3 regions of the Aeribacillus sp. FSL K6-8394 genome follow, and region 3 is predicted to be linked to each of the others. Evidence: riboswitches for the same ligand, from Rfam matches in the RefSeq annotation. Region 3 holds a riboswitch; each other region holds the start of a gene.
What was found. A riboswitch is a leader RNA that binds a small molecule or an ion and turns the genes downstream of it on or off. The one in region 3 is predicted to bind thiamine pyrophosphate.

Region 1 (2,329 bases), 570 kb from region 3:
AGCCCAATGATAAGCCCGAAAAACCAGATGGCTGTTAATAACCTTCGATGCTTCTCCGGTTCTTGAAAAAGCTTTTGTTTCGCAAATATCATGCCAACTAAAAACATGCTGATATATGGGAGCATGTTTATTATATAGACAAGCGGTTGAAAAGGCCACATGCCAGACATAGACATGTAAAAAAGCCGATCATGAATACGCTGATGGAAAATATCAGTAAAACTTCCGTTTTGATATGAATGGATTGCGTTTCTTGCCTCCTCTTCCAGTAAGGCAGCCTGCTCTCTTTTTTGGACTAAAGCATCCTCACCATTGGATACAGCCGTCATCAAACCAATAAGGAGCAAATATAAACTAAATAAACATACAGTCCATACCAAAAGGGTTTTCCAGGAACACTTCCGGAAAAAAAGGAGAAGAAACCCCAGCACAGCATAATCCATTAAAATGTCTCCATCCCAGATGAAAAATGAATGAATTAGTCCAAATACAAAAAGCACCACCAGTCTGCGTATATATATAGAAACAAAGTTCCTGCCGTTTCCTAAAGCCCGTTCCTCCATGATGATGATTCCAAATCCGAACAATAATGAGAACATTGTAATAAACTTCATTTGTACAAATATTTCCAAAATATTTTTCGTTAGAAAATCCCATGTTCTCCATGTTTCAGTAAAAAAATTTTCGCTGCCTATTTGGTATAAATATACATCTGGATAGCTGAAATGCGCCATATTCACAAGTAAAATGCCAAATATCGCAGCCCCCCGCACCACATCCACTACTTCATAACGCTCACGATTAAGATTCAAACCAAAACCCCCATTCTGAAAAAAGTTCTTATTGTTAACGCCCTTTTTTCATTATTTTTTGTCCAAAGGCTGCATTTCAGCTTTATCGTGTTTAAATTTATTTGAATATAGCGAAAAAAGAATGACAATTTTCTTATAGTCTATTATGATAGACATAAGATTCGAATATCAACAGATCCACAAGGGGAGCTATATGCTGAGAGTGGACGGATATTTCGTCCAGACCCTTTGAACCTGTTAGTTAATGCTAGCGTAGGGATGTGGAAGTATACTGATCCATGATACAGCCTTTTTCCCCCTTATGGATATTTGTTGATAGCAAATAATATACAGGGGGGTTTATTTTTGGAAAAAAATCGCTTATTACTATTAATAGAAGCAGCAATCTTTGCAGCATTGGCAGTTATACTTGATCTTCTCCCTTCCATTCAATTATCATCAGCCATTTCTATATCCATTGCCATGGTGCCTGTACTCATATTATCGTTTCGATCCGGTGCAAAGATTGGCTTCATTTCCGGCTTTTTATGGGGATTATTGCAAATTGTATTAGGTGATGCATACATCCTGACGCCTGTTCAAGGCTTCATCGATTTTCCTTTATCGGTTTAGCCGGTCTTTTCTGCAAAACTATCCAAAATAAGCTGAAAGATGGAAAGAAAAGCTCTGCTCTTGTTTTCATCATCTTTGGCGTCTTCATCGGAGCTTTTGCACGTTATTTTTGGCATTTTATCAGCGGTGTCTTTTTCTTCGGAGAATATGCACCAGAAGGAATGTCAGCGGTCGTTTATTCTTTGATCGTAAACGGCATTACGATGATAGGAGCGTTTGTATTATGCGCTGTCGTTACTGTTATTCTCATTATGGCAGCGCCAAGATTGGTTGTAAAATAAACAAAATCATCCTCTGCAAAACATGCAGAGGATGATTTTGTTTATAGGGTAAATACTTTCGTTTCAACAGTGTATTTTTTTAATTTTTCACGGCTTACATGAAAACCGATCCCCGGGTTATCAGGCAAGGCAATTTTTCCATTATAAACCGATATTTCCGGTTCAATAATATCTTCTTCCCAATACTTAGATGAACTGGATATATCTCCTGGCAGTGTGAATTGTTCAAGTGTCGCTAGGGATATATTATGGGCCCGTCCAATCCCTGATTCAAGCATCCCTCCGCACCAAACTGGAACATTTTGCTCTTTGCAAAAATCATGGATTTTTTTTGCTTCTGTCAAACCGCCAACACGGCCGATTTTTATATTCATAATTTTGCAGCTTCGAAGTTCAACAGCCTTTCGAGCATCTTCGAAGGAGCAAATACTTTCATCTAAACAGATCGGTGTGTCCAATTCTTTTTGAAGTTTGCTATGATCCACAATATCATCGTGCGCAAGAGGCTGCTCAATCATCATTAATTGAAACTCATCCAATTGTTTTAGATGATTTATATCTTTTAATGTATAGGCACTGTTCGCATCAGCCATTAAATCCAAGTTCGGAAAATGCTTCCGTATT
Region 2 (2,329 bases), 1.5 Mb from region 3:
ATCTCGAAGTTTATTCCCGTTTTTGTGCTGAGAAAATGGTATGATACGAATACAACGATTGCGGCGGCGTTCTTGTTGACTGCCACTTTATCATTAGTTATTGCGGCAGCTGAAATTGGACAGCGAATCGAACTGATTGATAAGCAAATGGCTGACGCATTAATAGTAGTTGCCGTGTTAACAAGCATTATCACGCCGATAGGATTTAAAAAATTATTCCCCAAAAAAATGGCGGTGCAGCCAAAAAAGAAAATTGCTTTTATTGGTGCAAATCAAATGACCCTTCCAGTCACAAGAGAATTGGATAAAAATTTGTATGAAGCAACCGTATATCATACACAGCAAGACAAAATCGAAAACGGGACTGCTCAATCGGTGTTTAAAATTGAAGAATTGAAAGACTATTCGATAGAATCATTGAATGAACACCACATAATGGAAGCTGATATAGTGGTAGTGGCTACTGGGGATGAAGAAAGAAATGCGGAAATTGCGACATATGCAAAAGAATGCGGCGTAGAACAGGTCATCGCCTCTATTTCTTCCCCGGAGTTGGATCAAATATTAAAAGAAAAGGGGATCAGCGTATTTTCCGTCATGCTGTCAACAAAAACGCTGCTCAGGGCTTTGATCGAATCGCCTGGCGTTATGCGGATCTTAACAAACCAAGACAACTCTCTTTATCAAATTAATATGAATAACCGAAAATATGATGGAATGAAGCTTCGATACTTTCCGTTTACAGGAGATTGTATCTTTGTCCGGATTTTTCGAGGTGAAGATTCCATTGTGCCTCACGGCGATACCGAATTGAAAAAAGGGGACCGCTTGATTGTAACGGGTTCCCGCAAATATGTAAATGAGTTAAAAGATGAGCTGGAATTTAGTAAATAATATTTGCAAACAAAACAAATTGTGATAGCATGAAATTAGTATGAAAATTTAATAAGCATCCACTAGGGGAGCCTTTGGAAAGGCTGAGATTAAAGTGTTGACTTTAAGACCCTTTGAACCTGATCTGGATGATGCCAGCGTAGGGAAGTGGGAATTTGAAACATATGTCTGATATTCCATTACCACTTTCCAGCAAGGAAGGTGGTTTTTTATTGTTTCCAGTCTCACCCTTGGACAGCTGCTTTCCAGTTTTGAACCTTGAAAGACGAGTGTGGGCGTCTTTCTCATGAAAGGAATGTACATGTTGGAGCTTCATGCCGTAACAGACGGAACAAAACCAGTCAACGAGCTAATACGCATAATTTTGTCCATATCAGATCATGTTGATTACGTTCATATACGAGAAAAAAATAAAAGACCATGTGAGATCATTCATCTTGTAGAACAGCTTTTGGCAAACGGGATAAGGAGAGAACAGCTTGTTATCAACGATCGGCTCGATGTTGCGCTCCTAACAGGCGTTCAAAATGTTCATCTTCCGGGAACCGGCCTGCCGGTAAAAAAAGTGAAAAGTGCTTTTCCGCAAATAAAAGCCGGAGTCAGCGTCCATTCATTAGAAGAAGCAGTAAAAGCAGAAAAAGACGGAGCAGACTATTGTTTCTTCGGAAACGTTTTTGAAACGAACAGTAAAAAAGGACTTCCGGCAAAGGGAACAGATTTGCTCGGAAAAATCGTTGGACACGTCAATATTCCCATTATCGCCATTGGTGGGATCACGCCTGATAATATGCAAAAAGTTTTAGAAAAAAAAGCAAGCGGTATTGCCGTTATGTCCTATATCTTTTCTTCCAAAGACCCAGAGAGCGCTGCCAAACTTTTCAGGAAAGGAGAAGCTTTTTAAAATGAACGTTTTTGATGTTGGAATCATCGGGGGAGGGGTCATCGGTCAAGGGATTGCCTATGAGCTTTCGAAAGCAGGGCTGAAAACCGCCGTGTTTGAAAGCGGCGAAATCGGAGGTAAAGCGACATCTGCTGCAGCCGGAATGCTGGGGGCCCATTCGGAAAATGAAAAAAGAGACATATTTTTTGAGTTATGCTTAGAGAGCCGAAATTTATACCCGAGCCTTGCAAACGAACTGTTGGAACAATCCGGTGTAGATATCGAGCTTGTGCAGGAAGGCATGTACCGGCTTGCATTTACTGAGGAAGAAGGCCGCTCCCTGCAATCGCTTGCAGATGAGGATGAGCTAGAATGGCATTCAAGGGAGAACGTACTGGCAAATGAGCCGCATGTTTCTAAAGACATTGCAGGAGCTCTTTGGCTTAAACATGACGGCCAAGTGAAAGGTTCATCTGTTTGCCGCGCATATGCGAAAGGCGCTAGAAAATATGGTGCATCTATTTTTGAACAATGTCCTGTTTTCGACGTGATTAA
Region 3 (2,329 bases):
CAGGGCCTTCGATCATGACTTGGACATCATGTTTCCAGGCGATTTTCGTCAATTCACCGAGCGTTTTCAATTCGGCAAATTGCGCTTCATCATTGGCATCTCGAATAGATCCGGGACGCAAGCCGTCACCTAATGAAACGGCAATATCATATGTTTTTAAAATTTCGCAAATCTCTTCAAAATGAGTGTATAAAAAGTTTTCTTGATGATGCGCCATACACCACTGCGCCATGATCGAACCGCCGCGGGATACGATTCAGGTCGGCCGTTTGACGGTCAAAGGGATATAGCGAAGCAGCACGCCGGCATGTATAGTAAAATAATCGACCCCTTGTTCTGCTTGCTCAATTAATGTATCACGGTAAATTTCCCATGTTAACTCTTCAGCAACGCCATTTACTTTTTCGAGCGCTTGGTAAATCGGGACGGTTCCAACCGGCACGGGCGAGTTGCGGATGATAAATTCTCTTGTTGCATGAATATTTTTTCCTGTTGACAGGTCCATAATTGTGTCAGCGCCCCAGCGGATGGCCCAAAGCATCTTCTCAACTTCTTCTTCGATTGACGATGTTACAGCTGAATTGCCAATGTTGGCATTAATTTTTACATGAAAGTTCCGGCCGATGATCATCGGTTCACTTTCCGGGTGATTAATGTTGGACGGAATAATGGCCCTGCCGGCAGCGACTTCTTGACGAACGAATTCAGGATCCATGTTTTCACGAATCGCCACAAACTCCATCTCTGGGGTGATGATCCCCTTTTTTGCATAGTGCATTTGTGTAACGACAGCACCTTTTTTTGCTTTGAAAGGCTTTCGATGAAAAGGTGTGGCAATATTGTGATCTTCCCAATTGCGAAATCCATTATCTTCAGGCTTTACCTGGCGCCCATCATATTCTACAACATCATGACGGTCTAAAATCCACTGTTTGCGCACAGCCGGCAAACCTTTATGAATATCTGCCTGAAAATCAGGATCTGTATAGGGACCGCTCGTGTCATAAACCTTTACAGGTTCATTTTCAAACGTTCCCGCTTCCGTTTTCGTGGGAGTTAATTGAATTTCCCTCATCGGAACCCGAATATCGGGTCTTGACCCAGTCACATAAATTTTTTTGCTTGCTGGAAACTGCATGTTTTCGAAATAATGTTTCATTTTTCTCCTCCTCCATTTTTTTATCTGAAGATGTGCATAGAAAAATAGGAGGGGAGATGGGATGTGAAAAATAAAAACGGGTTCGCTTTAGCACGAACCCGATCAATTCAATATAGAAAAAGAAGGCAATACAAATACTCCCGCTACCTACTTCCCTACGCTGGCATCATCCAGATCAGGTTCAAAGGGTTGAAGAACTTCAGGCGCGTTCTTCTCTCAGTCCAGCTAATTGGACACCCCTAGTAGATGGTTATATATTTTTTTTAATAGTAACCAGTAGCGTTGCATAAAAAATAAAAACATTTTATGCAGAATTTTCTGAATAAAATATTTTATGATAAACGAAAAACAAGGCAGTAACCAACTAAAGGTGATCACTATCCATTTGGTAATAAATGTATTTGTTTTATTGTTACATGGCTACTGCGCTTCGCCGACTTTTTTCAACTCATTCCCGTTGAATTCGTTCCACCCACACGGTACTTGGTTTCCAAAGAAAAACGCGAAGCCAACGATAAATCTGGGTGAGAGAATGTTTCGATTTCATTTCAAGTTGAATAAGAATGAGTAAACAGTAAGAAATCAGAGCTAAGTAAACCTGATTTTCTACAGCTTCTGGACTCGTTCCATAAAGATGTTTGAGTGTTAAACGTTGCTTAATCCACTTAAAAAATAGTTCAATGGCCCATCGAGAACGATAGATATCACCAAGTTCTTCTGGATCTAGGTCGAATCGGTTCGTAATGATTCGAATTCGATTCCCGTCCGAATCGAATGTTTCGATTAATCGAAAGACATTTTCCGTTCGTTTTTGTGGTGTCCCAATGACCACCATCGAATCAGATAAAATAGAGGAATTGGATGGGACAGAGAACGATTCAAGAAATCGAACATAGGCATTCTTTTTCAGACGGGAGGCGAAAAAGAGGCCTTTATCACAGTAATAATCGAACTTTTCGTAGTCTACATAACCACGATCAAACACGTACATGGCATCTGTTTCGTCGATCAGTTGTTCCATTTGTGTTCGATCATTGTTCCCTGCTGGGGTCATGACCATTTTTTCCGGATAAACCGTATCTTCATTGACAAACACCAGTCGTAAATGAACCTTAATTCCCGACTTCGTTTTGCGAAACGTAGCCCATTGATATTTTTTCAGATTCAGTG

Region 1: linked by a shared signal. The riboswitch ahead of thiT (energy-coupled thiamine transporter ThiT) and the one ahead of thiC (phosphomethylpyrimidine synthase ThiC) in region 3 are both predicted to bind thiamine pyrophosphate.
Region 2: linked by a shared signal. The riboswitch ahead of tenI (thiazole tautomerase TenI) and the one ahead of thiC (phosphomethylpyrimidine synthase ThiC) in region 3 are both predicted to bind thiamine pyrophosphate.

Annotation. Positions count from the first base shown of each region.
Region 1 covers NZ_JBBPAA010000001.1:2,178,988-2,181,316, forward strand. The annotation lists gene NSR00_RS10380 (DUF418 domain-containing protein) at 1-812, opposite strand, end outside; TPP riboswitch at 985-1,088, shown strand; partial or broken gene thiT (energy-coupled thiamine transporter ThiT) at 1,158-1,705, shown strand; gene menC (o-succinylbenzoate synthase) at 1,747-2,329, opposite strand, start outside.
Region 2 covers NZ_JBBPAA010000001.1:134,589-136,917, forward strand. The annotation lists gene NSR00_RS00590 (monovalent cation:proton antiporter family protein) at 1-894, shown strand, start outside; TPP riboswitch at 949-1,057, shown strand; gene tenI (thiazole tautomerase TenI) at 1,181-1,795, shown strand; gene thiO (glycine oxidase ThiO) at 1,797-2,329, shown strand, end outside.
Region 3 covers NZ_JBBPAA010000001.1:1,612,275-1,614,603, reverse strand. The annotation lists partial or broken gene thiC (phosphomethylpyrimidine synthase ThiC) at 1-1,159, opposite strand, end outside; TPP riboswitch at 1,295-1,410, opposite strand; partial or broken gene NSR00_RS07620 (IS4 family transposase) at 1,608-2,329, opposite strand, start outside.